DNA from 2 places in the Aliiglaciecola litoralis genome. Region 2 is predicted to be linked to the other one. Evidence: predicted binding sites of a transcription regulator. Region 2 holds the regulator's gene; the other holds the start of a gene.

Region 1 (16,386 bases), on a different contig from region 2:
TGGTAACTCACTATTTTACCGGTAACTCCCATGCGGCCGGAAAGTATCGAGCTGACGATAAGGCAAGTGGATACTGGGATGCTCTCATTGGTCCAGGAAAGGCCATTGATACTAACCGCTTCTTCGTCATCAGTGTAGATAGTTTGGCAAATCTTGGCGTTCATGATCCGTATGTGATCACCACGGGGCCGGCGTCAATCAACCCCGATACCGGCAAACCTTATGGTTTAGATTTTCCGGTTGTCACCATACGAGATTTTGTCAACGTGCAAAAAGCCGTATTGGAGTCACTCGGCATTCAACAATTGTTTGCCGTTGTTGGTCCCTCAATGGGCTCAATGCAGGCGATTGAATGGGCAGTTGCTTATCCTGAGTGGGTACAACGGATGGTATCGGTCATAGGCTCTAGCCAATCTGATGCTTGGACTACCGCTTATTTGGAGCATTGGGCGACACCGATAAAGCTTGATGCAAACTGGCAACAAGGAAATTATTACGACTCATCGGCTCCGCTCGATGGATTAGCTGCCTCATTGATGTTGATCACGCAAAATGCCTTAACACCCGCGTTTTTTAATCAAGTCGGAAGCGGTGAAATGAATTATTCAGCCCAAGAATCTTCTCCTCTTGCAGATATCAGACAATCTCACAGCATTGTTGATTGGTTGCGTTCTCGTGCTAAACAGCGCGCGACTTCGATGGATGCCAACCATTTGTTGTATTTAGTTCGTGCTTGTCAATTATTCATCGCCGGACATGGCGATAACATTGAGCATGCCCTAAATAAAATCAAAGCTAAAACCCTGTTTGTAACCGCAAGTTCAGATTTATTGTTAATGCCATATCACGCTAAAGACACCCATGCACAACTGGAGAAGCTCAACAAAAACTCACAATTGGTGGTAGTTGACGGCGATCTTGGACATCTAGAAGGGGTGGTTGGCATTGAACGCCACGCACAATCTATTCGCACATTTTTGCAAGACCAATAAGGAAATAGTCATGAAAATCATCGCCCCCCTCGCGCTTGGACTATGCAGTTTTTCAATTCATGCCGCCTTGCCAGAGCTAAATATCAATATCGACAAAATCACGGTATCTGGATTATCTAGTGGCGGATATATGGCAAACCAATTCCATTTGGCCCATTCAGACTGGGTTGATGGCGCAGCTATTCTTGCTGCCGGTCCTTACTATTGTGCACAAGGCTCAATTAGTACTGCTTTGACTTTGTGTGTGAATAAAACCAGCGATGAATTATCGTTAGAACAGCTGCAAAAGCAAATTCAAAATTATCAGCAACAGGCAAAGATAGCCTCGACAGACAATTTAAAAAACAGCCGTGTTTGGCTGTTCCACGGCACCTTGGACAGCAAAATAGTCGAGCCCGTCACTCAAGCATTATATCAACAATACAAAACCTGGGTGCCAGAAGCACAAATTCGTTACGTCGACGATAAAGCAATGGCGCATTTGCTCCCCACCACCAACTTCGGTAGTGCTTGTGACACCTCAGAGTCGCCTTTCATTGGTAATTGTAATTATGATGCTGCTGGTGAATTTTTGACGTTTTTAAAAACAGAACTCAATCCTAAGGCAACCACTTTATCAGGCAAAGTAGTGACCTTTGATCAACAACAGCTCGGCGGTAAAGACGCATCGTCATTAGCGGATTTAGGCTATGCCTATGTTCCTGCCCAATGTGCTGATAAGGAACAATGTGAAGTCCATGTTAGTTTTCACGGCTGTAATCAAAATGCCGAGGCTGTTGGCCAACAATTTGTACAGCACAATGGCTTGAACCAATGGGCTGACACCAATAATTTGGTGGTGCTCTACCCACAAACTAAGTCATCAATGATGATGCCATTAAATCCGCAAGGATGTTGGGATTGGTGGGGATATACAGGTGAGGACTACGCCACCGCGGATGGCGAACAAATCCGCGCAGTAAAAAATATGCTGTTATCAATCGCTCAACCAGCATCAAAGTAAGTCAACTAAGAGAGAAATTATGCAAAGTCGTCGAATTCTCATCACTGGTGGAGCCAGTGGTATAGGGCTGGGTATTGCTCAGCATCTGGGCTCCCAAGGTCATCACATCATCATTGCCGATATCAATCCACAGGCGTGTGAACACGCCTGTGCCAAGTTAGCAGCGCTTGGTATAACAGTTGAACATGTCCAGTTGGATGTCAGCAACGTCACTCAAATTGAGGCCCTGCCAGATAAATTGGGGGCGCCAATTGACGTTCTCATCAACAATGCAGGGGTACAACATGTGTCAAAGTTGGAGGACTTTCCAGCGCAAAAATGGCAAATGCTGATTAATATAATGTTGGTTGGCCCTGCCCTGCTATCCAAAGCATTTCTACCTGGCATGCGCGCCCAGAATTTCGGCCGTATTATCAATGTTGGCTCGTTGCATTCTATCGTCGCCTCTCCGTACAAATCCGCTTATGTCGCGGCCAAACATGGATTATTGGGCTTTGCCAAGACCTTGGCATTAGAAACAGGCGATTGTAATGTAACGGTCAATACCCTATGTCCAGCTTATGTAAAAACGCCATTGGTAGAGCAACAGATTGCGGCTCAGGCAGTTGAGAATGGTATCAGCGAGGATGATGTGATCAACAAAATCATGCTTGAACCCATGCCTAAAAAGGCGTTCATTGAGGTGGATGAATTGGCCGCCAGTGCGGAATTTTTGATCAGTGATGCGGCGCGAAATATCACCGCTCAAGCGATTGTGATAGACGGTGGTTGGACAGCAAGATAGTCGACATTGACTTTTGCTCTTGGTTTTAAGCAAAAAGCATGGTTATACTGCATTTCACTTAACGCAACCGTGATTGTCAAACAAACCCTATGCCATTTAAAACCATCGGTCTAATCGGCAAGCCTGCCCATGAAGGCGCGAACAAAAGCCTTAACGCTATTTTGCAGTTTTTAAAGCAAAAAGGCTGTCGCATTTTGGTCGAAAGCAAAGTGACCAGCATGCTGCATGGCAATGGCTTTGAGGCCGCTGATTTGGAAGAGATTGGACTTCAGGCTGACTTAGCGATTGTGGTTGGCGGTGATGGCAACATGTTAGGTGCAGCACGAATATTAGCCAAACATGATGTCGCCGTAGTGGGAGTAAACCGCGGCAACCTTGGATTCTTAACAGATATCAACCCAGATGACATTGAACGTCAATTGGAGTCTATATTCCAAGGCGAGTGTGTTCGTGAGCAACGTTTTATTTTGCAAGTTGAAGTGTACCGTGACGGCGCACAACAAAGCTCAAACTCGGCGATAAATGAAGTGGTTTTGCATCACGGTAAAGTGGCGCACATGATGGAGTTTGAGGTATATATCGATGATAACTTCGTTTTCAGTCAACGCTCGGATGGCCTGATTGTAGCAACGCCAACCGGTTCAACCGCTTACTCCTTGTCAGGTGGTGGACCAATATTGACGCCGAATCTAGATGCGGTCACGTTGGTTCCTATGTTCCCACACACACTGAGTAGTCGTCCCATTGTGGTTGATGCAAACTCGGTTATTCGCACCAAAGTCTCATTTGACAACACCGACAACTTACAAGTTAGCTGTGATAGCCACATCGCACTTACTGTGCTGCCGGGTGATGAAATACGGATCCGTAAGAACAAAGATCGGCTATCGCTCATTCACCCTAAAGATTACAACTATTTTAATGTGCTGCGCACCAAGCTCGGTTGGGGCTCAAAACTCTACTAAGCATTTGTTAATTCAACAGTAGTCAAAAACGAGACGTATTTTTCACAATTTTTACTTTACACATGAAATTTAATGTATATATTTACAGTTACTGTATATATAAACATATGTGGGCTCTATGCTACTTCATCTTTCAATCAAAAACCTCGCCGTTGTTAAAGCGCTCGATATCGATTTTAATGGCGGATTAAGTGTCATTACTGGCGAAACGGGTGCCGGAAAATCAATAGCAATTGATGCGCTGGGACTTTGCTTGGGGGATAGAGCCGATGCAGGAATGGTTAGAGCAAACAGTGATAAAGCCGATGTCTGCGCCACTTTTGACCTGAGTAAACTTAATAACGCCTCACGTTGGTTAGTTGAACATGATCTGCTCGAAGATGATGATTTGCAATCTGAACTCGTGATACGGCGGATCATTTCTGCTGAAGGTCGCTCAAAAGCCTACATCAATGGCATTGCGGTGTCGTTACAGCAACTTCGTTCACTAGGCAGCCAGTTGGTCAGTATCCACGGTCAACATGCCCATCAACAACTACTAAAAAGTGATGTACAACGAAATGTACTGGATAACTACGCAGAGCACCCCACCCTGCTTAAAAACGTTAAAACAGCCTTTAAGCGTTTGCATGATGTGGAAAAACAGCTCGAAGCACTTATGGCTGGTCAGCAACAGCGGGCGGATAGAAAAAGCTTATTAACCTACCAAGTCAAAGAGCTAAATGAGTTCAACCTTGAAGAAAACGAATTTTCTGAGTTAGAGATAGAACATAAGCGTTTGAGTAACAGCCAAGCATTACTCGAAAGCGCCCAAAAAAGTTTTTATAAGTTATTTGATGCCGACGAAAGTTGCGCGTTGAATGCAGTACAGTCAAGTATCGATATGCTAAGTGAACTCGAAGAGCACGACGCAGAGTTGTCTCCTATTGTCGCTATCCTTAACGAAGCGCTTATTAATATCGATGAAGCCTCAGGTCAGTTGCGCTCTTATACCGAGGGTTTAGAGATTGACCCTATGCGCTTGCATCACGTTGAGCAACGATTCTCTCAGGCGTTGGCTCTTGCACGTAAACACAATGTACGGCCAGAAGAGTTGTTTGAATATCACCAAGGATTGGCAAATGAGTTAAACCAATTATCGTCTGATGACGAATCACTTGATGAGCTACAACAATCGCTAGATGAATATTCAAAAGATTATATAAAGCTGGCGAGTAAACTCAGCCAATCAAGACTTAGCGCGGCTAAACGATTAGCCAAAGAAGTGGAAAAACATATTCATTCAATGAACATGGTTAACGCTAAGTTTGCAGTAGATGTCAAATTTGACGAACACGCGCACGCAAACGCTAATGGATTAGATAAAGTTCAGTTTTTAATCTCCACCAACCCTGGCATGACCGCTGATGTGTTGGACAAAGTTGTCTCGGGGGGCGAGCTTTCCAGAGTCGGATTAGCCTTGCAAGTGATCAGTGCCAATGGCAATGAAATTCCAACCATGATCTTTGATGAAGTAGACACAGGCATTAGCGGTCCTACCGCTTCTGTAGTCGGTAAATTGTTACGCAAACTAGGTCATTCTTGTCAGGTCATATGTGTGACTCACTTACCTCAAGTGGCAGCCAGTGGGCATCAACAGATGTTTGTTACCAAGTTCTCTGATAAGAAGACCACTGAAACACATATGATTTGTTTAAATGAAATTGAACGAATTGAGGAGTTAGCACGTCTACTAGCTGGAGATACCATGACTGAAACCGCATTGGCCAACGCAAAAGAACTGCTTGGAAGCTACCAGTAATACCGATTAAAGATTGATTGACCAATGCTTGGTAGGTTAGCATGCACCTCTTGAATGAGCTGAAGAAGCTTTCGAACAATTAATCTTTAACAATGAATGAGTCGATGAAGTATAAAAGTCTGTTAATAATCCTATGCACTAGTTTGTTTTTATCCGGTTGTGTCGATTGGATTTATCGTATTGACGTTCCGCAAGGAAACTTTTTGCAACAAAAGGATGTTGATCAACTGCGTATCGAAATGACCAAAGAACAAGTTATATATGTTCTTGGTAGGCCCGTAGTTCAAGACTCGTTTGATCATGACACCTGGTACTATGTCTACGAAATGAAACGCGGCATGCGCAAGCGTGGCGAAGACTTCCGTAAAGAACTCATTATTGAGTTTAAAGAAGACAGAGTGGCTAGCGTCACAGGTGATTTCGAGCTCTCAGAAGACTTCAATACGCCACTAGACGAGTAACGTCTTAGGTAAGTGTGATCTGGCAAGTAAGAAAAGCGATACGACTTGTACTTGTCAGTCACTCACTATAATTAAATACCTACGGAAGCTTTCAGTTAATCCAAGTAAATCTCTTGTCACTGGATGATGATTTTACGGTGTGATTAACAAGCTATTATTTACACGAGTTAGGCAAACTTGTGGAAAATCAAATAGACAATTGGTAGACGCATATATTTACCGCACTGGCTAAATTAAGTGAATCAATGCTGCCATTTCCCTTGATAGTAAATGCATCTGCTTTACACGCTGACAAGGCTTCACTGGGCACACCTCGTGCTTCGTTACCAAATAAGTAACATTCGTGATCAGCAAACTGCGCAGAATTTACTGGCGTTCCTTGCATATCTAAATAAGCAAATTTGTTAAATCGGTTTTGTAAGTCGCTTAACTCGACATCTTGTTCAATCGAGACATGAAAAATTGCGCCCATGCTGGCCCGCACCACTTTGGGATTGAATGGATCCACACTATTGGCACTTAGTAAAAGTCGAAAGTGACCAAACCATGCGAGGGTTCTCAATATCGTGCCTAAATTGCCCGGGTCTTGAACTTCGTGCAAGTAGATGCAGCGTTCGTTGAGCAACCGCTTTGCGGGAACTTGAGTTGCTGATAGATCTGGCAAGGGTACACAGGCAATAATACCCTGTGGCGTTTTGGTATTGCTGATCTGGCTCATTTGCTTTTGATTAATCGTGACTATGTTAGCATTCATATCTAACTGGTTTGCCCAATCTTGATATTCTTGGGTCACGTACAAAGTGGTATTGGCTAAATTGACTTGTGACTTCGCGGCTTTTTGCAACTCAAGAATAAGGTGTTCGCCTTCGACCAAATAATGGCCGAATTGTGTGCGGTATTTCTTCTGATGCAGCTTTTTAACATCATCAAGTTTCATATCAGCTAACCTTTAACGTCTTGATCTTAATAAAACAAATCGCACAACCAGCAATTTCACACAACTCGTGTTTGCTACGTCGGCTGGAGAATATATTCAATGTAATTAATCTTTTTGAAAGCAACTAATGGTAACACTTTGCAAATTTAAGTTAGACAAAAAGTTCTCTAAAAAGAGCGGTTCAGGTTAAATTAACAACTTAAACTCAGAAGGAATTTGCAAATCCAGTGGGCCAGCTTACAATAAGCGCCGTTTTAGTAATACCAATAGCAGATTCACTTTATGGCACGATCAAAAACCAGCAAGAAATGGTTAGACGAACACGTCAACGACCCATACGTAAAGAAAGCCCAAGCCGATGGCTATCGTTCTCGTGCCAGTTACAAACTGATTGAAATCAACGAAAAAGATAAGTTAATCCGCGCGGGTAATACCGTGATGGATCTCGGTTCTGCTCCTGGTGGATGGTCACAAATTGTTGCCCCTTGGGTAGGCGATAAAGGACGCGTTATCGCTTCGGATATTTTGCCTATGGACGGAATTGTTGGCGTTACCTTTATCCAAGGTGATTTCACCGAAGAAGCAGTTTACGAGCAAATACTCGAAACTTTGAATAATGAAAAAGCCGATGTGGTCATCTCTGATATGGCACCCAACATCAGCGGTGTGAATGCCGCCGATCAATACGGCTCAATTTATCTGGTGGAATTAGCCCTAGATATGGCACGTAACGTACTCAAACCCGGTGGCAGCTTTTGCGCTAAAGTGTTCCAAGGTGTGGGCTACGAAGAATATGTAAAAGATGTCAAAACGTCGTTTAATAAGGTGTTAATACGTAAACCTGCGGCTTCTCGTCCCCGTTCCCGCGAAGTTTATATCGTTGCCAAAGGGTTTAAAGGCTAGCTGCTTTTATGTTGACGCTATCGCTCTAATAAGGGCAATTTTTCCGCTACTCCGTTCCATTTATCGGCATCGGCTGGTGCGGCTTTTAACTCAGTAATATTTGGCCATTCTTGGCACAATTGCGCGTTAATTTCTAAATAATGCACTTGTTCGGCTGGCAGCTCAGTATCTTGAAAAATAGCGTCAGCTGGGCATTCAGGAACGCACAAGGCGCAGTCGATACAAATGATGGGGTCAATCACCAAAAAATTGGGCCCTTCGAAAAAAGCATCTACTGGGCAAACGGCAACACAATCCGTGTATTTACATTTAATGCAATTGTCGGTTACTACAAAGGTCATGTTGGGCTAATTAATTGAAGATTCGGCATGCTGACGCATTTTAAAGTAGCGCGGTCAAAACACAAGTTACTTTATGATTTCAGTCGCGCAATTTGCCGCTATAACTGTCTAAACAGGGCTATCTATAAAACCATAGCTGATTTAAAATACCTCGCCCTGACAGAAAGGCTGTCCGGCGATAAAAGAGTAACAATGTTATGCTGCGTTTAACCGATATTAAATTACCCCTTGATCATGATGAACAGGCACTTGAACTTGCCATTTTAACGAAACTCAATATCGATAAGAGTCAACTGATCTCCTTTGACTTATTTAAGCGCGGTTATGACGCACGTAATAATAAAAACATTCAACTTATCTATACACTCGATGTTGAAGTTAAGGACCAAACTGCACTACTACAACAATTTGAGCGCGATCCTAGGGTGCGAGTCACGCCCGATATGCGCTATAAATTTGTTGCACAAGCGCCCACAGAGCTTAAACACCGACCAGTCGTGGTTGGCCTAGGACCGTGCGGCTTATTTGCGGCTTTAATTTTAGCTCAGATGGGGTTCAAGCCCATTGTGTTAGAACGAGGCAAGGCGGTACGTGAGCGCACAAAAGACACGTTTGGCTTCTGGCGAAAACAACCTCTAAACCCTGAATCAAATGTGCAATTTGGCGAAGGTGGTGCCGGTACGTTTTCCGATGGCAAACTCTATAGTCAGGTCAAAGATCGTAAACATTATGGTCGTAAGGTATTACATGAATTTGTCGCTGCTGGTGCCCCCGAAGAGATAATGTATGTCAGCAAACCCCATATTGGCACCTTTAAGTTAGTCAATATGGTGGAAAAGATGCGCGAGCAAATAATCGCGCTTGGCGGTGAAATTCGTTTCAGCACAAGAGTCGAAAAATTGGACTTGGAAGGCGACCAAAGTAATTACAAGATCAAAGGGTTACATTTATCAGGAGACGAATACTTAAGCTGTAAGCAGGTTATACTAGCCGTTGGTCACAGTGCTCGTGATACCTTTGCATCTCTATATCAACAAGGCGTTTACATTGAAGCAAAGCCTTTTTCAGTAGGCTTTCGCATTGAACATGAGCAAAGCATGATTGATCAATGTCGCTTTGGCGATAACGCCGGAAATCCCATTTTAGGCGCTGCCGACTACAAACTGGTCCACCACTGTAAAAACGGACGAACGGTTTACAGTTTTTGTATGTGCCCAGGAGGTACCGTTGTAGCTGCAGCTTCTGAACCAGGCCGCGTAGTCACCAACGGTATGAGTCAGTATTCTCGTCACGAACGTAATGCCAATAGCGCCATTGTTGTGGGTATTACCCCGGAGCAGGATTATCCAGATCATCCATTAGCAGGGATTGAACTGCAGCGTCAACTAGAAGAACTCGCGTTTAGCGCAGGCGGTGAAAATTACCACGCGCCGGCACAGTTAATTGGCGACTTCTTGGTCGGAAAACCAAGCGCGCAGCTAGGTGACGTTTCGCCCTCTTATACGCCAGGCGTAACATTAACGGATTTAAGTAAAGTGGTGCCAGACTATGTCACTCAGGCCATTCGCGAAGCAATCCCGGCTTTTGATCGACAAATCAATGGCTTTGCCAAAGCTGACGGTTTATTAACTGGCGTAGAAACCCGTACTTCCTCCCCCATCTGTATAAAACGTGATGAAAATTATCAAAGTATCAATGTCCAAGGATTGTATCCTGCAGGCGAAGGGGCTGGCTATGCTGGCGGAATATGGTCAGCAGGGATCGATGGCATTCGGGTGGCTGAAGCCGTTGCTTTGGCAAGTCAATCTCAGATTAACGAAACACAGTAAAATAGCAAGGCTTGGCCATTCTATCGTTCAGGTTAATATGGGGTTCACGTCGGATCTGTGGCATAATCCGCCGCTAAATTTAATCCACTGCTATGCACAGCACTTTTTGTTAGGAAAATCATCTTGTTAGTTTCAGCCAATATCACCATGCAGTTTGGTGCAAAACCCCTGTTTGAAAACGTTTCAGTTAAATTCGGTGAAGGAAACCGATACGGCCTGATTGGCGCTAATGGCTGCGGTAAATCAACCTTTATGAAAATATTGGGTGGTGATTTAGAGCCCTCTGCAGGCAATATTTCAAAAGATCCGAACGAACGTATTGGTAAATTAAAACAAGACCAGTTCGCCTTTGAGCAATACTCTGTCATCGACACGGTGATCATGGGTCACGAAGAGCTATGGGCCGTTAAACAAGAACGTGATGCTATCTACGCTAATCCAGAGATGACTGAAGCAGACGGTATTCGTGCTGCTGAGTTGGAGTCAGAATTTGCCGAGATGGACGGCTACACGGCGGAATCACGCGCCGCCGAGTTACTTATTGCTGTGGGTATAGAAGAAGCCTTACATTATGGCCCGATGAGCGAAGTCGCACCGGGCTGGAAACTGCGCGTGTTATTGGCGCAAGTCTTGTTCTCCGATCCCGATATCATGCTGTTAGACGAGCCGACCAACAACTTGGATATCGACACTATCCGTTGGTTGGAAGACACGCTCAATGCGCGTAACTGCACCATGATCATCATTTCTCACGATCGTCACTTTTTAAACAGCGTCTGTACTCACATGGCAGATCTTGATTATGGTGAGTTGCGTTTGTTTCCAGGCAACTACGATGAATACATGACAGCAGCGACACAATCCAGAGAACGCTTATTGTCCGAAAACGCCAAGAAAAAAGCGCAAATTGCGGAGCTGAGAACCTTTGTTAGTCGCTTCTCAGCCAATGCGTCTAAATCGAAGCAAGCCACGTCACGGGCCAAACAAATAGATAAAATTCAGCTCGACGAAGTCAAACCGTCAAGTCGTCAGAACCCGTTTATTCGCTTTGAACAGACGAAAAAGCTACACCGCTTGGCGCTCGAAGTAGAAGGCTTGAGCAAATCATTCGAACACACGCTGTTTAAAGATTTAGATTTTATGGTTGAAGTGGGAGAACGCGTTGCCATTATCGGTCCAAATGGTGCGGGTAAAACCAGTTTGCTACGCTGTTTATATGGCGACTTAGCCGCAGATACAGGTGAGATAAAATGGTCTGAAAATGCCAATATCGGTTACTACGCCCAGGATCACGCACACGAATTTGAACAAGATATGTCATTGCTAGAATGGATGTATCAATGGGCCAATGAAGGTGATGACGAGCAGGTTATTCGTGGTACCTTAGGACGCTTGTTGTTTTCTCAAAAGGAAATAAACAAATCGGTTAAAGTCATATCGGGTGGGGAGCAAGGCCGCATGATATTTGGCAAATTGATGCTGCAGAACCCCAATATCTTGTTAATGGATGAGCCAACCAATCACTTGGATATGGAATCCATTGAATCGCTTAATTTAGCCTTAGAAAACTATCCAGGCACCTTGTTTTTTGTCAGCCACGATAGAGAATTTGTATCTTCATTGGCAACTAGGATCATGGAAATAACTGAACAAGGCATAGTGGACTTCAAAGGCAACTACGAAGACTACTTGGCCCAAAAAACACGCGCCTAGTCACTACTTTAAACATGACCACGGAGATAACATAGATGAAGCGTTTAGGCATATTTGTCGATGTACAAAATATCTACTATACCTGCCGACAGCAGCATCAAGCGTCGTTTAACTATCGTGCTCTGTGGTCTTATCTTAGTGAGCGTGGCGATATCACTGTCGCTAATGCGTATGCCATTGCCAGAAGAGACGATCAACAAATTAAGTTCCAGGATGCGCTTAGGCACATCGGCTTTAATGTCAAACTTAAACCCTTTATTCAACGTAATGACGGCACCGCAAAAGGCGACTGGGATGTGGGGATCACCATTGATATCATAGATCAAGCCCCTGTCCTTGATGAGGTCATATTGTTAAGCGGTGATGGCGATTTTGGTATGCTGCTAGAACATGTCAAAAGCAAAAACAACCTCACAACGACAGTGGTGAGCGTTCCGGCATTAACGGCTCGCTCACTGCTTGAATTTACCGACAATCACATCACCATTGACGCTGACTCTCCCTTTCTCAAGTAAGTATTCATTCGCTATTAAGAAAACTCCACATTATTACTGTACTTTCATACAGCAATAATCTACATTGATATCTCACACTAATTAAAGAGGGTTTGATATGGCGATTATCGTGAAATATGTCGTTGAGCATAATGGAGAAGAGAAGCTAGTGACAACTGATAAAAAAGCAGCTGACCAATATGACAAGATGTTGGATGTGGCCGACAACCTGGCCACGTATATCGAAGCAAAAGGCATCAAGCTTGGCAAAGACGTCACTGAAGAACTCACTATCTTGCTATCTAAGAACAAAGACGTGGTCAGTAAATTATTAAAAGGCACTGATGCAAACACCGTATTAGAGCAAGAAAAAGCCGAAGTCGTTGAGATGGATAAACGCAAAGCCTAAAAAAGCCGGTCTGTGTATACCTTGTCAGCAATAACAAAGACACAGATTAACGCTCGCGTTTAGAGTAATTTTTCGATTAAGCGATTTTAAACTGAGCTTATCTTTGCGTACACAAGAACCGAGCGCCGCTAACGCACATCAACGTGAGATTACATTGTTGAGAATTGCAAAGCGCGGCGGCATGAAGCAGAAATAAAAAAGCCAACCACTTGGTTGACTTTTTAAGGTTTGACTCTGTTTTGTGTTGCTCATTTGGTAATGAGCAACGATCGAAAACTAAGCCGATATTTTCAATTCGTCACTACTTCTTTGCCGCTTTTAAGTGATCGGCGACTAGAAATGCCATTTCTAATACTTGATCGGCATTCAGTCTAGGATCACATTGGGTTTTATACGCCTGTGCTAAATCATCATCGCTGATCTGATAAGCACCGCCCGTGCACTCTGTAACGTGCTGGCCAGTCATCTCAAGATGAATTCCCCCGGCGTGGGTCCCTTCTGCGTTATGGGCTGAGAAGAATTGCTGGATCTCGCGCAAAATATCGTCAAAGTTACGGGTTTTATAGCCGCTTGAGGCTTTTTTAGTGTTGCCGTGCATGGGATCTGAACTCCACACCACTTTTCGCCCTTCAGCTTTCACGCGACGCAACAATTTAGGTAACTTCTGTTCAAGATTGTCTGCGCCCATGCGTGTAATGAAGGTCAAACGGCCCGCTTCGTTTTGTGGGTTTAACACATCAATAAGGCGAATCAATTCATCTTCTTCCATGCTCGGCCCAATCTTGACCCCAACGGGATTATGAATGCCACGGAAAAATTCGATATGCGCATGATCTAACTGTCGAGTACGCTCGCCTATCCACACCATGTGCGCTGAACAATTATAAGGCTTCCCAGTTAGGGTGTCGGTGCGCGTCAACGCCTGCTCATAGTTGAGTAACAACGCTTCGTGAGAGGTAAACAAATGAGTTTCATGCAAAGTAGCATTATTGGCGTGATTAATTCCAATCACATCCATAAACTCCAATGTATCTTGCAGTCGATTGGCAATGTCTTCATAACGCTCACGCAGCGGATTGTTCTCTAAAAAGGTCATATTCCAGCGATTAACCTGATGCAAATCAGCTAATCCACCTTGAGCAAAGGCACGCAATAAATTCAGTGTTGATGCGCCTCTATGGTATGCCTCGATCATGCGGTTAGGATCAGGGTGTCTCGCTTCAGGGGTAAATTCAAAACTATTAATAATGTCTCCGCGGTAGCTGGGCAAAGACACACCATCAATCGTTTCCATATCGCTAGAGCGCGGTTTTGCGTATTGTCCTGCCATTCTGGCAACCTTAGTTACCGGACACTTACCGGCGTAGGTCAGGACTATTGCCATTTGCAGTATGACTTTAAAAGTATCACGGATCTTGGGGGCATTAAATTCGTTGAACGACTCGGCACAATCGCCGCCTTGCAACAAAAAACCTTTACCTTCTGCAACATCTCCTAACTGCTTGTAGAGCTGGCGCGTTTCTTGTGCAAATACCAAAGGTGGATAGTGTTGTAAGGTATTTTCAACGTTTCTCAACAATGCCTGATCTTGATAAGTGGGCTGTTGCTGGATGGGTTTTTCTCTCCAGCTATCGGGTTGCCATTGACTCACTCTGATTCCTTACTTTTACTTAAATGCGAATGGTTGAAAATAAAACTGCTATCTCTGGAAAGGTACGGGGAATAAGCGCAATGATCAATCGTTTTACGCGCTATCCTATGCCTGTATGGACTAACGCAAGATTAAACAAGCTGTTTACTGTTGCTATTTGGACGTTATATGTTTAATCAGCCCATCAGATGCGTCCTCAATAAGATCAAGCACGTATTCAAATCCTTTTTTCCCGCCATAATAGGGATCCGGAACGGTTTCTTCTTCGAAACTTGAAAAGGACATAAACATATGAATTTTATGATGGTAATCATCAGGTGATTCACTTTGCAAATGGCGCAGATTGACTTCGTCCATAGCTATGATCAAATCAAAATATTCGAAGTCCTGTTTAGTCACTTTGCGACAGGTTATACCTTCAAAACTATATCCCCGCGACTGGCCAGCTGCAACAGAGCGCTCATCTGGCGGGCTACCAGTGTGATATCCTTGTGTGCCAGCAGAATCAATTTCAATAAAAAGTCGTTGTTGATCAGCTTTATGGCGAAACACAGCCTCGGCGCTGGGGGAGCGACAAATATTGCCTAAGCACACAAACAGAACAGAACGAATTGTTTCAGCCATTAAGTTGTAACCCTATTTTTATTCTCTTATCCTACACACCATTCTAACCAGCAATGTTGCTGCGTCTAGCGATAATTTGGAAATTGAAAAAAAAATGTCAGATAAACGAATTTTAATGCTCAGTAGCTCTCGAAGTCATGATGAAGACTATCTTGAAGGAGCAAAACACCGAATTTTACCTTTTTTAGACGATATCAAGTCCGTACTTTTTGTTCCCTATGCCGGCGTGACCATGTCGTGGGATGAATACACTGACAAAGTGCAACAAGCGTTACCTGCGTTAAATGTTACCGGTATCCATACTTTTGCCGATCCCATCGAAGCAGTACAATCAGCAGACGCTATTTTAGTAGGCGGTGGTAATACTTTTAATCTCCTTTATCAATTACAGGTTCAGCAAATATTGCCTGCGATCCAAGACGTCGTGCAACGAGGTTGTCCGTACATTGGCTGGAGCGCGGGCTCTAATATTTGTGGTTTGTCGATTAAAACCACCAACGACATGCCTATTATTGAACCTCAATCTTTTGCTGCAATGGGTTTTTTACCTATCCAATTGAATCCGCATTATTCTGATTATCAACCGCCAGGACACAATGGTGAAACTCGGGCACAACGGATCACCGAGTTTTGTGTGTTAAACCCCACCACCCCAGTGGTCGGCATTCGAGAAGGCAGTGCGTTGCTTTATCAAAACGGCATTTTGTCATTAATCGGTGAACACAAAGCAGTGGTATTTTTAGGCAAGACAGTCACTGAGATTAGTAAAGATGACGATCTTGCCAACCTACTAACTCAACAGAACTAGTCTTCGAAGAGCATATTGATATTGATATAGCTATCCGGTGACTGCGACGACTTAAGGTAGGGAACGACACCTAAACAAGGCACGCCGATCAAATCATGCAGAGCATCTATGTTGCTCTGCAAATACAACATATCTGGATCAATCTGATTAGCAATCCAGCCAACCACGTTGACGCCATCATGCAACAGCGCTTGATATGTCAGCAAAGCATGATTTAAACATCCCAACTTCAAACCAACGACCAACACAACAGGGATTTGTGCGTCACGCACAAAGTCTGACAGAAACATCCCTTGACCTAAGGGTAAGCGCCAACCACCAGCGCCTTCTACAACTAATAAATCAGCGCCAAGCTCAAATAAACTCTGATAACCTCTTTGAATTTGCGACAGTTCAATCGTTTCACCACATTTTTGCGCAGCTAAGTGCGGTGCCACGGGGTCAACAAACGCAATCGGATTCACTTGCTCGTATGCCACTGACAAGGTCGCTTGTTGCTGCAAAATCTCCGCATCTTCATTGCGCAAACCATTGGCCGTTTGCTGACAGCCCGCAGATATTGGTTTGTAGCCTAAGGTCGTTTTCCCTTTAGCGTTAGCTAAGCGCAGAATACTCTGAGCGATCAAGGTCTTCCCAGCATCGGTATCGGTTGCAGTAATAAACAGTGATTG
Region 2 (16,386 bases):
GCCCAGCAAGTGCCCCATAACCACCACCGGCAGTAGGTTTAGCGTCACCGTCCACATACCTAAAGCGGCCTGGAAACAGACGAGGCACAATAGGAAAAAAGGCAGTTTGACTGGACTGTGATAATTACGCTTTATAAAGCTAATAATGAAGATCGCTAATATCACTAATCCAAGCATCCCAGCGGCATAACGGTGGATCATTTCGTTCCACGCCTTATGGGCTTCAAACGGACGGTCTGGAAATGCATTCTCTGCTATTTCAATATGGCTTTGTGTCTTAGGTACAGTGAGGTGGCCGTAACACCCTGGCCAATCTGGACAGCCCAAACCCGCGTCAGTAAGTCGCGTATAGGCACCCAGTATAATTACCACAACTGCAAGCATAACGGCTGCCAGCACTAATTTTTTCATTACTACCATTCCCTAGCCGATACGGGAGAGTTTAAGCACTTTTCGCAAATCGGCCAATATATCGCGACTTTGTTGAATCGCTTCTTCTTGTTGTTGTTTTAATGAATACTTTAGAATGATATTCCCTAACGTATCGACGATGAAAATACCATCTGTGGCGCCATCTTTAAACACCTTATTTACATTTTGTCGTGATGTGGTTAACACTTGAATGTGCGGATGGTTATTCATTTCGGTATTTTCAGGACGTTCACTGTCTTCCGTTAGCAAAACTAACGGCTCTACGCGGTCAGATTCTTTACCTAGCGCAACCCATATTTGATTAATGCTATAAAGCGCATTCTCACAAGATGCAGAGCAATTTTGCGGCATTACATACAATAGCCGCCATTTGGCTTCGAGATCAGATGATACTGGTGTTAAATCAAGGGTCGGCGACAGCAACTCGCCACGATTAGTTGATGCTTTATTGAACCAGTCAAATTGGAGGGCAAAATAGGCCAGAACTACGGGTAATACAAATACCACGACCATAAGCATTGGGGTTTTACTCTTAGGCTTGGGGTTTACCTCAGTCATGAGTTTTAGATCTCCTTTTTCGAAGTGCAACAAAATAAATGATGACGCAGGCCAACGCCAATCCAAACCACTGGAGTGCGTAGGCATAATGTTTTTCGGGGGCCATGACCACTGGCTGCCAATTTCTGACAAAGCCCATTTGATGTTCAGGTGCTAGTTGCATGACTACCGGTAGCAATGGGTGGTCTAAAAACGCACTCATCAGGGTCAAATCGATACTCTGGATAACGCGAGGCCAAGGAGCCGATGCAGTCGCTGTTTCTGTCACCATGGGATTATGCGTCGGCACCGCACTTATGCCATAAAAAGAATAGGTATCTTGGTTGAGTTGAATTTGCGGTAACTGATCTCGATACGCGTTGGCCTTTATCCAACCAAAATTAATCATCAACACACCGGACTCAGTCTCAAGTGGCACTAATACATGGAAACCCACTTGACCAGTTTCAATTCGATTGTCTAATAAAAATACCTTATCGAGCTGCAGCGCCCCTTTAACCTCGAAAGGTAAGTCACGCCTGTCTTGCTCGTTAAGCACAGTATCCAATGACAATCTAGACACCGATTGACGTTGCTCAATTTGTGTCACACGCTCTTGCTTCTCTTGCGCTCTTTGCATTTGCCAAAATCCTAATGAGATCAGCAAAACAACCGCAACCAAGGTGAAAAAAGTGGCAAAGTAAGGTGGTTTCTGGTCTGATGAAGACTTTGAATCTGTAGTCATTGAGTAGAGGAGAAATCGATTTTGCTAGTTAAACTAATCGTAGGCGGATTGCTGCTGTTTATGGTGTACAACCTGTTTCGCGCCATGGTGATTATGCTGAAAAACGACCCGGACCAGCCTCCTATGAGTAAATATATTGGAAGACGGGTTTTGACGTCCGTCATTATTGTGATTTTATTATTACTAGCAGTTGTGACTGGATTGATTGAACCAAATCCGCGCCCGTATTAATGGGCGCGAATTATCAGTTTCTATAAGATATAAACAAACAAGAACAGCATTACCCAAACGACATCAACAAAGTGCCAATACCAGCTTCCTGCTTGGAAGGCAAAATGATTGTCTGGCGTAAAGTGACCTTTCAACACCCTAAAGAACAATACCATTAAAATGATAGTTCCCAGCGTCACGTGCATTCCGTGGAAGCCCGTCAGTAAGAAGAAGGTGTTGCCGTAAATACCTGATTGTAAGGTGAGGTTCATTTCTGTGTATGCGTGGATATATTCTTCCACTTGCATGAACAAGAAGATACAACCCAAAACAATAGTGACACCCAACCAACCTTTTAGGGCTTTTCGGTTTTGCTTTTCAAGCGCAACGTGTGCCATATGACAAGTTACCGATGAGATCATCAATATAATCGTATTGTATAAAGGCAGACCAGTCCACGGCATCGCAGTGGTTTCAACACCTGCGGGGGTGGTTGTCAGTGGCCACATAGCCTCAAAATCAGGCCAAAGAACCGCCGCAGTACTGGCATTATTACCCGCGCCATCAAGCCATGGAATAGAAATCATACGGGCATAGAATAACGCGCCAAAGAAGGCGGCAAAGAACATCACTTCCGAGAAGATAAACCATGCCATGCCTTGACGGTAAGAGCGCCCTAATTGTGCGCTATACAACCCAGACATAGATTCTTCTATCTGATTTCTAAACCAACCCACTAGCATCACTAGCAAAGTTGCAAAACCAGCGGTAAGGACCCAGCCGCCGTAGCCTGATTCGCCGCGAGTTTGTTCGACAACGAAATTGCCAGCACCAAAGGCGATTAAGAATAAAGCCACCGCGCCAACAATAGGCCAAGGGCTTTGCTCGGGAACATAATATTTTTCGTACTCTTGTTGTTGTGCCATTTTTTTTCCTTTTTAACCTTGATTCATTGCAACATCTTGGGCACTAGCGGTTACGTCGTACAAGGTATATTGAAGCGTAAAAAACGTAATATCTTTGGGTAGTTGTGGATCAATATAAAACTTCATCGGCATTACCGCTTCTGCACCTGCCGCTAAGGGCTGGTGATTGAAGCAGAAACACTCAGTCTTATTGATATATAGCGCTGCTGTTCCCGGTGATACCGAAGGAATAGCCTGAGCTACATAATCTTTATTAGTCGCATTTTTAACGTAGAAATCGACTTGGTTCATCTCGCCAGGAAAGACTTCCACTTTACGTGTTTGAGCCTTGAATTCCCACGGCATGCCTGTATTCGTACGGGTGATAAACTCAATGGTAATTTTACGCGACCGATCAACTTCTACCGATTCATAAACGGCTGCTGAATCTGCGGTACGACCATTGATACCGGTAATATCACAAAATACGTCATACAGCGGAACCAACGCAAAAGCAAAACCGAACATCAGGAACACAGTGGCGACAAGCTTGAAAACAAGCTTGCCGTTTTTGTCCTTTTGATCGTGCTTTGCTTCGCTCATGTCAATCTTCTTTTATTTGATCACAGGTGGTGTTTCAAAGGTGTGATAAGGCGCTGGAGAGGGGATTTCCCATTCTAGTCCTTCCGCCCCTTCCCACACTTGTGCAGAAACAGGCTCACCTTTCTTACGACACGCTTTGATCAGCAAGGCTAAGAAAATTAGCTGAGATAGACCAAAGGCAAAGCCACCTAAAGAGATCCACTTGTTGAAGTCAGCAAACTGCAATGCATAATCAGGAATACGACGAGGCATACCCGCTAATCCGACAAAGTGCATTGGGAAAAACAACACGTTTACCGAAATCAATGAACACCAGAAATGCCATTTAGCCAAAGTCACATCGAACATCTTACCGGTCCACTTAGGCAACCAATAATAGACCGCGGCCATAATCGAGAAGATTGCGCCTGTCACTAGTACATAATGGAAATGCGCTACCACAAAGTAAGTATCATGGTATTGGAAGTCTACCGGCACTATTGCCAGCATCAAACCAGACAGCCCACCAATGGTGAAAAGTACGATAAAGGCTAACGCGAACAACATAGGTACTTCGAAGGTCAAGGACCCGCGCCACATAGTAGCAACCCAGTTAAACACTTTTACCCCAGTAGGGACTGAGATCAGCATAGTGGCAAACATAAAGAACAGTTCGGCCCCCACCGGCATCCCTGTCGTAAACATGTGGTGAGCCCACACAATAAACGATAGCAAGGCGATTGACGTTGTTGCGTATACCATAGACGCGTAGCCAAACAGCTTCTTACGCGAGAAGGTTGGGATAATCGCCGAGATAATACCAAATGCAGGCAAAATCATGATGTACACTTCAGGGTGACCGAAGAACCAGAATATATGCTGGAACATTACAGGGTCGCCACCACCAGCCGCATCGAAGAAGCTAGTACCGAAGAACTTATCAGTCAAAACCATTGTTACTGCACCGGCCAATACCGGCATTACGGCGATTAACAAGAATGCCGTAATTAACCAAGTCCACACGAACAACGGCATTTTCATCCATGTCATGCCTGGGGCACGCATATTGAAAATCGTCACTATGACGTTAATCGCTCCCATAATGGATGAAATACCCATAATGTGAACCGAGAACACAAATAGTGCGGTAGTGTCATTCGAGTATGTGGTAGACAAAGGCGCGTAGAAAGTCCAACCAAACGCAGGACCGCCACCTTCCATAAACAAAGATGCTAGAAGAATTGTGAAAGCACCCGGTAGTATCCAGAAGCTCCAGTTATTCATTCTTGGCAGTGCCATATCTGGCGCACCAATCATCATTGGTACTAACCAGTTAGCCAAGCCTGTAAAGGCTGGCATTACAGCACCAAACACCATGATCAATCCATGCACTGTGGTCATTTGGTTAAAGAAGTTTGGCTCTACTATTTGTAAACCAGGCTGAAATAATTCAGCGCGGATCACCATGGCCATTGCGCCACCAATTAAAAACATGATGAACGCGAACCACAAATATAGGGTACCTATATCTTTGTGGTTGGTTGTATATAGCCAACGTTTTATGCCGCTGGGAGCATGGTGATGATGGTCATCGTGATCTAGTTCTGTTGTTGCGGTACTCATAACCAACCTCCTATTTTCCGTTTATGACGGCATTGACGTCTTTTGCTTGAATCATATCGCCAGTGTTATTGCCCCAAGCATTACGCTCGTAGGTTACCACTGCTGCGACTTCACTCATCGTAAGCTGCTTACCAAAGGCCTGCATTGATGTGCCTGCTTTACCATTCACAACAATATCGATATGACCTTGAATATCATTTAGCGCCATTTCGCTACCCGCTAACCCAGGGAATACGCCCGGAAGACCTTGACCATTGGGTTGGTGACACGCGGCACAGGTGCGCAAGTAAACTTGTTCGCCAGTACTCATCAGCTCTTCCATGCTCATATTCATCGCTAGTAAACGCTGCTCTTCTTCTTTGGCTTTGCGTTGTGCTTCTTGTTGCTCTGAAATCCATGCCTGATAGTCAGCAGGATCTTTGGCAATGACCACAATTGGCATAAAGCCATGATCTTTACCACACAGCTCAGCACACTGGCCACGGTATATACCTGGCTCATTGACGTTAGTCCAAGCTTCATTGATAAAGCCAGGGTTTGCGTCTTTTTTAACTGCAAAGTCAGGCACCCACCAAGAGTGAATAACATCATCAGAGGTTACTAAGAATCGCACTTTACTGCCGGTAGGAATGACAAGTGGTCGATCTACTTCAAGTAAGTAATTCTCACCTTTGTCGAATTTGTTGTTGATCTGCTCAGGCTGAGTAGCAAGTGTAGAATAAAACTCAACGTCATTATCCATGTACTTGTAGTGCCACTTCCACTGAGACCCGGTCACCAAAACGGTCACATCAGGTTCACTGGTATCTTCCATTGCGATCAAGGTTTTGGCAGCTGGAAACGCCATAACGACCAAAATGATGAAAGGGATAATTGTCCAAGCAATTTCTACTTTGACACTTTCATGGAAATTAGCTGGTTTAGCGCCACGTGATTTGCGATGGAATATCATGCTCCAAAACATGACCGCGAATACAAGCACGCCGATGACTACACAGATGATAAACATCAGCATATGTAAGTCGTAGACTTGCCCACTAATATCAGTGACACCTTTGCGCAAATTCAACTGATATTGGTCAACAGCTGAACTGGTTTCTGCTGAGACAGCAAACGCAAAGCAACTAACTAGTAATGCTAATGCGCTGGACCATATCTTTTTCACTCAACACCTCCTGTTGAAATAAGTCTTTGCCAAGGGAGTAACGAACAGTGATTAACCGCAAAAAAACTCAGTAGTGGTAAATGACTTGATTTATTTTTGTTATGACGTTGTAAAAAGCGGTATAAGAATCACCCAACTTGGCGTTTGAGTCTAGTGTTTTTTGTTATTCTTTTGAACAAGCGCTTGATTTTTATCCAAAATCAGCTTGTGTGCATTTTTTATGAGCAAAACCTATTTCTACAGTACGCCAAGCTTTTGGGATCAGATGAGTGCAGATCGACGATCTTGCTGTTACTTTAATCAGTTAAAGTGAAAAACAAAGCAGATGAAAATGGACTTCATAAAACCGGCTCGACTCATGAAGTGCAGATCGACTTTAGTCATGTTTAAAAGGCTTGCCGGATAGATAAAATTGGCTCACTACGAGGACATCCTTGTCCTCTAACGCTGTTTTGAGGTGGGCAGTTCGCTAACTCTTTTTACATCCAATCGGCGTTACGAATAACACCGACGGCAATCCCTTCGATATTGAAGGGTTGACTGGCTAAATCGACTTTAATCGGACTGAAGTCTTCGTTCTCAGCATGTAACAACACTTCGCGGCCGCGTTTTTCAAGGCGTTTTACGGTAACGTCTTCATCCACACGGGCGACCACTACCTGACCATTGTGCACATCGGTGGTGCGATGAACAGCCAACAGATCACCGTCTAAAATGCCAATGTCTTTCATACTCATACCGCTGACCCGCAGTAAAAAGTCAGCGCTGGGTTTGAATAAATCCGGATCTACTTTGTAATGACATTCTACATGCTCTTCTGCCAAGATAGGTTCACCCGCGGCCACACGACCGATAAGTGGCAATCCGAGCTCTTCGATTTGATCATCTAGAGGAACATTCAATTTAATCCCACGAGAAGTGCCAGGTAAGATATCTATCACGCCTTTTCGCGCCAACGCTTTTAAATGCTCTTCAGCGGCATTAGCAGATTTAAACCCTAAGGTTCGAGCTATTTCAGCGCGCGTGGGAGGCATGCCTGTTTCAGACATAGTGGTTTTAATGATCTGTAAAATTTCTTCTTGTCTTGGAGTTAGTGGACGCATGACCAGCCTGTTTTTCTATACAGTTTAACTGTCAGTATATACAGTTAATGTTAGAAAACAAACATTGTTATGATCAATTCAAAAGGTTTTCCGCTGATTCTTCGTGGCAAACTCAAAATTTAGCTTTTCAACCGAGCATAAAAAGGCATAATTCACGGCTTCGTGCTATGCTCCCGTTGATTTTGAAACCTCAAGGTGTGATATATGGTCTGGCTGCATAAATTGCTGCTTTCCTTGTTTACGTTACCGGTTAAATGGCTGGTGAAAGTAAATAATATTCCTACAGATATCGAAAAAGAGTTAGGAATAGACAAAAACAAACCGATTATTTACGTGTTGCGGACTCACTCCATTACCGACCAATTGGTATTGAAGATGTCCACGCAAAAAGTTGATCTTCCCAGCCCTAACAAGACGATTCGCATCGGCAAGGAAGAACACAGCGCCTGCGTATTTTTAGAACAACCGCAGTCTTTGGTTGGACGCACCATCAAAGGTACCAAAATAGCGGCTGATTTCACTCACCTATTTAAATTGCATCGCGAAGACGAAAGCCTCGACTTGCAAATCGTGCCCGTCACTATTTTTTGGGGTAGAGCACCAGGAAGGAAATCGACCGGGTTAGCCGATTTACTGGCCGACAAAGCATCGCCCAGCTGGTTACGTAAATTCTTTATCGTGCTGTTTCTAGGTCGCGACAATTTCGTTTCATACAGTAAAGCCGTTTCGTCGCGCGCTATGACTAGGTTACCAGGCACTGAAGCGGAAATTGCCCACAAACTGATAAGGTTAGCCGGTACTCACTTTCATCGTAAGCGCCAAGCATTCAATGGTCCAACCTTGTTAGAGAAGCAAGAGCTATATAACTCCATTCTGGGCTCTTCGTCGGTTAAGAATGCCATGGCCGAAGAAGGCAGACTCAAAAAGCTGCCGCCCGAAAAAACCAAAGCCTTGGCCAAATCCTATATTAATGAAATTGCCGCCGATTATCGTGAAAGCCTGATCCGCTTCGGCGACCGCGTACTGACGCGTATCTGGAACAAAATATACGATGGCATCGATGTTGGTCATGCCGATAAAGTGAGAGCCTTGGCGCAAAAAGGCCACGAAATTATTTATGTGCCTTGTCATCGCAGTCACATGGATTATTTATTGCTTACCTACGTTATTTACCACGAAGGCTTAGTGACACCGCACATTGCAGCCGGCATCAATCTCAACTTCTGGCCCGTAGGCGGCATTTTCAGACGCGGAGGCGCCTTTTTCTTACGCCGCAGTTTCGCTGGCAATAAACTGTACACCGCGGTTTTCCGTGAATACCTTGAATTGCTTTTCAATAAAGGCTATTCCGTTAAATATTACGCTGAAGGCGGTCGCAGCCGCACTGGACGTTTGCTGCCCCCCAAAACGGGGATGCTCGCCATGACGTTGCAGGCCATGATCAAGGGCGTGAATCGTCCGGTCAGTATCGTGCCTGTTTACATTGGTTATGAACACGTTATGGAAGTTGGCAGCTACCTTAAAGAGCTCAAGGGCAAGAGTAAGAAAAAAGAATCCTTTTTAGGCGTTTTTTCAGCGGTCCGTAAACTTAAAAACTACGGTCATGGATTCTTGAATTTCGGCGAACCCATTCAACTGAACAACTTCCTCGATTCGCAAGTGCCAAACTGGCGAGAGGCACAAGGGACTGACTCTGACAAAAAGCCCAGTTGGCTAACGCCCACCGTCAATATTCTAGCTAATCAAGTGATGATGCGCATCAACCAAACTGCCGCCATCAGTGGTATGTCAATCTGTGCGCTGTGTTTGTTGTCGGCGAAAAAGTCTGCCATGGGTCAAAAAGAACTTGAACAGGCAGTCGATGACTACCTGCATTTGCTGAAACTCTCACCTTATAGCAGTTTAGTCAGCTTACCGGAGAAAACCGGCGCTGAGATTGTGGCCAAGACCCTTAAATTAGGCAAAATGCGCGTCACTGAAGACAGTTTCGGCAAGATCATTTCGTTAGAGCGTCGCAACGCCGTGGCCCTGACTTACTATCGAAACAACATTCTGCATTTATTTGCCATGCCAGGGTTAATAGCCGCTATTTTGTTTGCCAAAAATGGCATGGAGAAAACCAAGTTACTCGATCTTGTAATGCGATTGTACCCGCTGTTACAACGTGAATTGTTTTTGTACATGAGCAGCGAGCAAGCCCGTGAGTATGCCGAAAGCCTGATACACAGCATGCAAGAGATGGGCATGATCGTGAATAACGGCAAAAAGCTAACTCACGCTGACGCCACTGCCACTTCATTCTACTCATTGTGGCTACTCAATCGTTGTGTGCAAGAAACCTTGCAACGCTATGCGTTAGTGCTGTCATTATTAGCCAAAGAAAATAAAATGAGTCGCAGTGCATTAGAAAAACAAAGCGCCAAATTTGCCGAGCGATTATCTTCCTTGCACGGTATCAGCTCACCTGAGTTTTTCGATAAAAATGTACTGGCGACCTTTGTAAACGCGCTAAGAGAAAATGAATTACTGGCAGATAGTGATGATGGCCAACTGCAGCACTCGCCAATCAGCGAAAAGCTCAGACAAGATATCATCGGCTTAATCGCACCAGAGATTGCGCAGCGATTAGAAAAGCTGTACGCACAACAAGCTTAAATCAGAAGTGAATTTTTGGGGGCTTGGGTTTGACCAAAGCCCCTAAGTTTAAAAGAGGTGTAAGCCTAAGTGCTGGCACTTCCTGATAAGAAAAACTGATAGGCCGGGTTGTCGGTCTGTTCAGAATATTGATAACCCAACTTTTGTAAATGCTGATCAAACTCTTGCCGTGCGTTGGTTGGGATCTCAAACCCTGCCAGCACTAAACCTTCCGCCGCACCATGATTGCGATAATGGAACAAAGTAATATTCCAGTTCTCGCCTAAGGTTTCGAGGAACTTCATCAGTGCTCCTGGATACTCAGGAAACTCGAACGAAAATATATGTTCACTGATCAAGCTAGGTGGACGACCACCAACCATATATCGTACGTGAAGCTTGGCCATCTCATTTTCAGACAAATCGAAACAGGCATATCCGCTTTGGGTCAACACATGCTCTATTTGACGATATTCTTCTTTGCCAAAACGTAACTTGATCCCAACGAAAATGTGCGCTTCACCGTCACTCGCATAACGATAATTAAACTCCGTTATGGTGCGCCCACCGAGTAATTCACAAAATTGTTTAAATGCGCCGGTACGCTCGGGAATTTTTACCGCAAACACCGCTTCTTTTTGCTCACCTAACTCACATCGTTCTGACACATACCTTAGAGTATGAAAGTTGATGTTGGCACCGCATAAAATGCCACCAATTTTTTTGCCTTCAATACTATGTTGCTGCAAATATTTTCGAATACCTGCGACCGAAAGGGCTCCGGCTGGCTCGGCTATCACGCGGGTATCATCAAAAATATCCTTGATCGCGGCACAGATCTCGTCAGTGGTGACGGTAATCACCTCATCAACATATTGCTGACACAATCTAAACGGCTCAGAACCAATGGTTTTAACGGCAACACCATCGGCGAAAATCCCAACCGAGGGTAACGGCACAGGCTGACCGGCTATCAAAGCCGCCTGAAGACAGGCTGATTGATCTGACTCTACGGCGATAATTTTTAAGTCGGGTTTAAGTTGTTTTAAGAAAACGCTAATGCCTGCAGCTAATCCGCCACCACCCACAGCAATGAACAAGATATCCAGATCGGGAAGTTGTTCAAGTAGCTCTCTGCCTATAGTTCCTTGCCCAGCAATTACATCTTCATCATCAAAGGGCGCCACCATGGTGTAACCATTGACCTCGGACAATCGCAACGCTTCATCTTTGGCCTGATCAAAACTAGTACCATGAAGCACCACATGCGCATATTCGCCACCAAATCGGCGCACGGCATCAATTTTAATGTCTGGTGTGGTCTCCGGCATCACTATGGTAGCTTGGACTTTCTTGATCTTGGCAGAATAGGCCACGCCTTGAGCATGATTACCTGCAGATGCCGCTACGACCCCGGCTTGCAATTGCTGCTCGGTCAAACTGCACAGCTTGTTGTATGCCCCCCTTAACTTGAAGGATTTCACTGGTTGCTGGTCTTCTCGTTTTAGGTAAATGTCATTACCCAACGCAGCAGACAAGGTCACAAGTTTAGTCAACTCACTATTGACGGCGACATCGTAAACAGGCGCGAGTAAAATACGTTTTAAGTATTCATTGGCTGGTAAAGTCATTTAATCTTCCAATTTAGAAGCGTCACGCACCGCACCTTTATCGGCACTGGTAGCAAGCAAAGCAAAGGTTTTTAATGACAAAGACACCTTGCGTTCACGATGCTTTGGTTTCCACGGTTTTTCACTGGCTTCCATTTGTTCTCGTCGAGTTTGAAGATCTTGGTCGCTGATGCGCAAATTGATTGAACGATTAGGAATGTCGATATCAATAATATCGCCATCTTCAATCAACCCAATTGCGCCACCAGCAGCCGCTTCTGGGGACACGTGACCAATGGATAACCCTGAGGTTCCACCGGAGAATCGTCCATCGGTAACTAACGCGCAGTCTTTACCCAAGCCTTTGGACTTCAAGTAAGATGTGGGATACAACATTTCTTGCATACCAGGTCCGCCTTTGGGTCCCTCGTATCGAATAAACACCACTTCGCCAGCACTCACTTGGCCACTTAAAATGCCTTTCACGGCATCATCCTGACTTTCGTAAACACGAGCAGTGCCACTGAATGTATGAATAGATTTATCAACACCTGCGGTTTTCACGATACAACCGTTGAGAGCGATATTGCCATACAATACCGCCAATCCTCCCTCTTCGCTAAAAGCATGCTCACGGCTACGGATACAGCCATTTTGTCTGTCTATATCGGCGTCTGGATATCGGCAGCTTTGGCTAAATGCTTTGGTGGTGCGAATGCCTGCCGGACCCGCTTTATAAAATTCGAGTACATCATGACTAGGATCATCTGCAATATCCCACTCTTTAATCACCTCACCCATGGTTTTTCCCAGCACATGGTGAGTATCCGTATGCAATAGTCCGGCACGGTTTATCTCTGCCAAAATACCCATGACTCCGCCAGCGCGATGCACATCCTCCATATGGTACTGGGGAGTCGCAGGAGCAACCTTACATAGGTGCGGCACTTTGCGTGAAAGCCGATCAATATCTTGCATGGTAAAAGGGACTTCGCCTTCAATTGCGGCCGCCAATAGATGCAAGATGGTATTCGTAGAGCCGCCCATCGCAATATCCAAACTCATGGCATTTTCAAATGCTTTAAAGTTAGCAATATTGCGAGGTAACGCAGTTTCATCATCTTGTTGATAATACCTGCGACACAACTCAACGGCTTGCCGACCGGCTTGTTTAAATAATTCCTCGCGATCGGCGTGAGTGGCCAATAAGGAACCATTACCAGGTAAGGACAACCCCAAGGCCTCGGTCAAACAATTCATTGAATTGGCGGTAAACATGCCAGAACAAGAGCCACAGGTGGGGCAAGCTGAGCGTTCAATTTCATTTGAATCAGCATCGCTGACGTTGTCATCCGCGGCAGCGACCATGGCGTCGACCAAATCGAGCTTGATAATTTGATCAGACAGTTTGGTTTTCCCCGCTTCCATGGGACCGCCAGAGACAAAGACGACGGGCACATTCAGACGCATGGCCGCCATCAACATACCCGGCGTGATCTTGTCGCAATTCGAGATGCACACAATGGCGTCAGCACAATGGGCATTCACCATGTACTCGACCGAATCGGCAATGATCTCGCGCGATGGCAAGCTATACAACATGCCCGCGTGGCCCATAGCGATACCATCATCTACCGCGATGGTATTGAATTCTTTGGCGACACCACCGGCTTCTTCAATGGCACGTGCTACCAACTGCCCCATGTCTTTAAGATGAACATGACCTGGGACAAATTGGGTAAACGAATTAGACACCGCAATGATGGGTTTACCAAAGTCATTGTCTGTCATACCGGTGGCACGCCACAATGCGCGTGCGCCCGCCATGTTGCGCCCTTGAGTGGTGGTGGATGAACGTAACTTTGGCATTGTTGTACCCTTTTAGTAGAGAAGCACATATAGGTGCAAATAGATTAAATCTTATTTCGTTCTGAGCTGGTGTAAGCCGAAAACAAAAAACCCTTGCCGGTTAATGCAAGGGTTTCTTTTTGTGGCATGCCACACACTACTACCCTCGCTCGGAATGCTCCGGCGAACACATTATCGTAATATGCTCAAACTCGATAGGTAGAGTAAACATGGATCAAAAACTATTTGTCGTCACTGCTATAAGGAATAGCACGTATCCTATTCGCTGATCAAGTATTGTCAGTGTATAAGTTATACTCTCAATACTTCACTTAGCCATGAAGGCTTTGTATTACATAGCAAGCGCAAGATAACTATTCCAATAAGATTATCTAATAAAGACCTTAGAGGTGGATAAGCGACTGGATTTAGGCAGATAAGTCGGGCTATGTTAGAGTTTTACTTTGTCTTTTGAAGAAGCGCGTTTATGTTTTCAATGTCTGCCTGGTTTCATTGGATCGATCTCGCGGGCGTCGCAGTTTTCGCGATTTCCGGTACTTTAATGGCTCACCGTAAACACATGGATGGATTTGGTGTTGTAGTATTAGCAGCGGTTACTGCCATTGGCGGTGGCACACTCAGAGATATGATCTTAGATTTGCCGGTATTCTGGGTCAGTGATCCGAGTTTCTTTTACGTGATCCTATTGGCCGCCTTCGTGACTATCTTATGGCTACGTTTTCACAGTGAGTTTCCGCTGCGTTATCTACTGGTCGCGGATGCCTTTGGACTGGCATTTTTTAACGTTATGGGTCTGCAAAAAGCGCTGCAATACGGCGCGACGCCTTTTGTCGCTATCGCGTTAGGTGCAATGACGGGCGTATTTGGTGGCTTGATCCGTGATGTGATCTGTCGAGAAATTCCACTGGTTTTACGAGGCGAGCTCTATGCAACGGCCTGTATTATCGGTGGCGCAGCCTATGTACTAGCAACTCATCTTGATATAGATAGCGATATCACCTTGCTAATTGCGTTACTCACCACCTTGCTGGTGCGATTAGGTGCTATGCGTTGGTATTGGCATCTGCCAGTGTTCGCTGCTCATGAGGAGGATCCCAACCGTGATTAGCGTTGCTGAATACAATATCGGTCGTAGCATTGATATTGGGACGCTAGAATTTAGCAACAAGGCGCGGCTAAACCTCCCACTTTCGCTAAAAACTGTACCCATTGAAGTGGCACATCTTCAAATTTAACACTAGCTTTAAGCATGCAATAGATCATACATAGGGAATTGTAGATGTCACTTGCGGTTGTTTACTCCAGAGCCTCGGTAGGCATTGATGCGCCTTTGGTGACCATCGAAGTGCACCTTGCTAACGGCTTACCCGCGTTCAATTTAGTCGGTTTGGCCGCGGCAGCGGTGCGCGAATCAAAAGAGCGAGTGAGAAGCGCACTTATCAACTCCGGTTTCGAATTTCCAGCCAAGCGTATTACGGTGAATTTGGCCCCTGCTGATTTACCCAAAGAAGGGGGACGTTTTGATCTTGCAATAGCGATAGGCATAATCGCAGCTTGTGGCCTATTACCAGACACAGATTTAAGCCAATATGAGATGGTTGGTGAACTGGCATTAACCGGTCAAATTCGCACTGTCTGTGGCGCACTGCCATTCAATTATGCCTGCACAAACGCTAAACGAATTGCCCTTTTGCCATTGCAAAACGCCGACGAAGCCTTGCTGGTAAACAACAGCCAGGTGTTTGGTGTTACATCACTCAGTGATCTTTATTTGCACTTAAGCGGACGTAAGCGACTCACTCCATCTGAGCACAAAAGGGTGGAGTGTCAACATGATTACCAAGCTGACATGGCAGATATTAAAGGCCAACAATTAGCCAAAAGAGCGCTAGAGATAAGCGCGGCGGGCATGCATAACATATTGTTTTGTGGGCCGCCGGGTACCGGTAAAACCATGCTAGCAAAAAGATTGATGACCTTATTACCTCCCATGGACCAACAGCAAGCGCTACAAACAGCCACTATACGCTCAGTTGCAGGCCAGCCAATTGATTTGACTAAGTGGACCCAGCGACCTTTTCGACAGCCTCATCACACAGCCTCTTCTATTGCGTTAGTTGGAGGTGGCAGTAATCCCAAGCCTGGCGAGATCAGCCTAGCTCATCACGGCGTGTTGTTTCTCGATGAGCTACCGGAATTTGAACGTCATGTATTAGATGTGCTGCGTGAGCCAATGGAAGCGGGAAAAATCTCTATTTCCCGCGCCGCAAAGCATGTTTGTTTCCCAGCACAATTTCAATTGGTAGCGGCGATGAATCCCAGCCCAACTGGGGCCTTACATGACGGTAGAAGTACATCAGAACAGGTACTGCGCTATATCAACAGAATATCCACTCCCTTTCTAGATCGCATTGACTTACAAGTCGATGTACCAAAACTATCTAGTAAGGAGCTTTTTGCTGGCAATGATGACCAGCAAGAGTCCAGCAAACAGATTCGAATTAGGGTGTTAGGTGCCCACCAACAACAATATCAGCGAGCAAACAAAAGTAATGCCCAACTCAATACTCAAGAGTTAGATACTTACTGCGTGCTGAGCTCGGCAGATCAGAGGTTTATGCAAACCTCAATGGAACAATTAGGATTGTCGATGCGCAGTTACCATAGAACCATTAAAGTGGCGCGCACAATCGCCGATTTAGCGTCGTGTCAGCATATTCAGCGCAAACACTTATCTGAAGCGCTGAGTTATCGCGCGTTGGATAACATTATTCAACAGCTTAAATAACGCAAGATTGCAAAGTAGTGTTGCTCATCTGCTAGCAAAAGCTTAGTTTGCGTGATCAACCCAAGCCTTTATTAGCGGCTCGTCTACCCGCGATGCTAGACAGCACAGGCCCAATTTATAGGGCTCTATATTATTGATAGGGATACGATTAATTTTGTGCGCGACAACTGAATTATCAAGTAC

Evidence for each region. Region 2 encodes LexA, which represses DNA repair genes until DNA is damaged. Its sites were predicted from a motif close to TACTGTATNNNNATACAGTA; they were not measured.
Region 1: a site for LexA is predicted at 3,815-3,834, ahead of recN (DNA repair protein RecN). Genes of this name have one in related genera too.

The regions. Positions count from the first base shown of each region.
Region 1 is NZ_BAAAFD010000001.1:634,328-650,713, forward strand. Features, by position in the region: gene ABD036_RS02845 (E22 family MetX-like putative esterase) at 1-992, shown strand, start outside; gene ABD036_RS02850 (extracellular catalytic domain type 2 short-chain-length polyhydroxyalkanoate depolymerase) at 1,003-1,995, shown strand; gene ABD036_RS02855 (3-hydroxybutyrate dehydrogenase) at 2,015-2,779, shown strand; gene nadK (NAD(+) kinase) at 2,869-3,744, shown strand; gene recN (DNA repair protein RecN) at 3,863-5,545, shown strand; gene ABD036_RS02870 (outer membrane protein assembly factor BamE) at 5,650-6,006, shown strand; gene ABD036_RS02875 (TrmH family RNA methyltransferase) at 6,194-6,943, opposite strand; gene rlmE (23S rRNA (uridine(2552)-2'-O)-methyltransferase RlmE) at 7,226-7,846, shown strand; gene fdxA (ferredoxin FdxA) at 7,864-8,187, opposite strand; gene ABD036_RS02890 (NAD(P)/FAD-dependent oxidoreductase) at 8,385-10,016, shown strand; gene ABD036_RS02895 (ABC-F family ATPase) at 10,140-11,729, shown strand; gene ABD036_RS02900 (LabA-like NYN domain-containing protein) at 11,765-12,244, shown strand; gene ABD036_RS02905 (YebG family protein) at 12,342-12,632, shown strand; gene ABD036_RS02910 (class II 3-deoxy-7-phosphoheptulonate synthase) at 12,934-14,283, opposite strand; gene ABD036_RS02915 (low molecular weight protein-tyrosine-phosphatase) at 14,437-14,907, opposite strand; gene pepE (dipeptidase PepE) at 15,002-15,715, shown strand; gene bioD (dethiobiotin synthase) at 15,712-16,386, opposite strand, start outside.
Region 2 is NZ_BAAAFD010000002.1:610,572-626,957, forward strand. Features, by position in the region: gene ABD036_RS06445 (COX15/CtaA family protein) at 1-411, opposite strand, end outside; gene ABD036_RS06450 (hypothetical protein) at 424-990, opposite strand; gene ABD036_RS06455 (SURF1 family protein) at 983-1,714, opposite strand; gene ABD036_RS06460 (DUF2909 domain-containing protein) at 1,736-1,945, shown strand; gene ABD036_RS06465 (cytochrome c oxidase subunit 3) at 1,966-2,850, opposite strand; gene ABD036_RS06470 (cytochrome c oxidase assembly protein) at 2,863-3,432, opposite strand; gene ctaD (cytochrome c oxidase subunit I) at 3,445-5,034, opposite strand; gene coxB (cytochrome c oxidase subunit II) at 5,045-6,199, opposite strand; gene lexA (transcriptional repressor LexA) at 6,679-7,302, opposite strand; gene plsB (glycerol-3-phosphate 1-O-acyltransferase PlsB) at 7,507-9,957, shown strand; gene ilvA (threonine ammonia-lyase, biosynthetic) at 10,023-11,567, opposite strand; gene ilvD (dihydroxy-acid dehydratase) at 11,568-13,415, opposite strand; gene ABD036_RS06505 (trimeric intracellular cation channel family protein) at 13,891-14,523, shown strand; gene ABD036_RS06510 (YifB family Mg chelatase-like AAA ATPase) at 14,695-16,203, shown strand; gene ilvY (HTH-type transcriptional activator IlvY) at 16,246-16,386, opposite strand, start outside.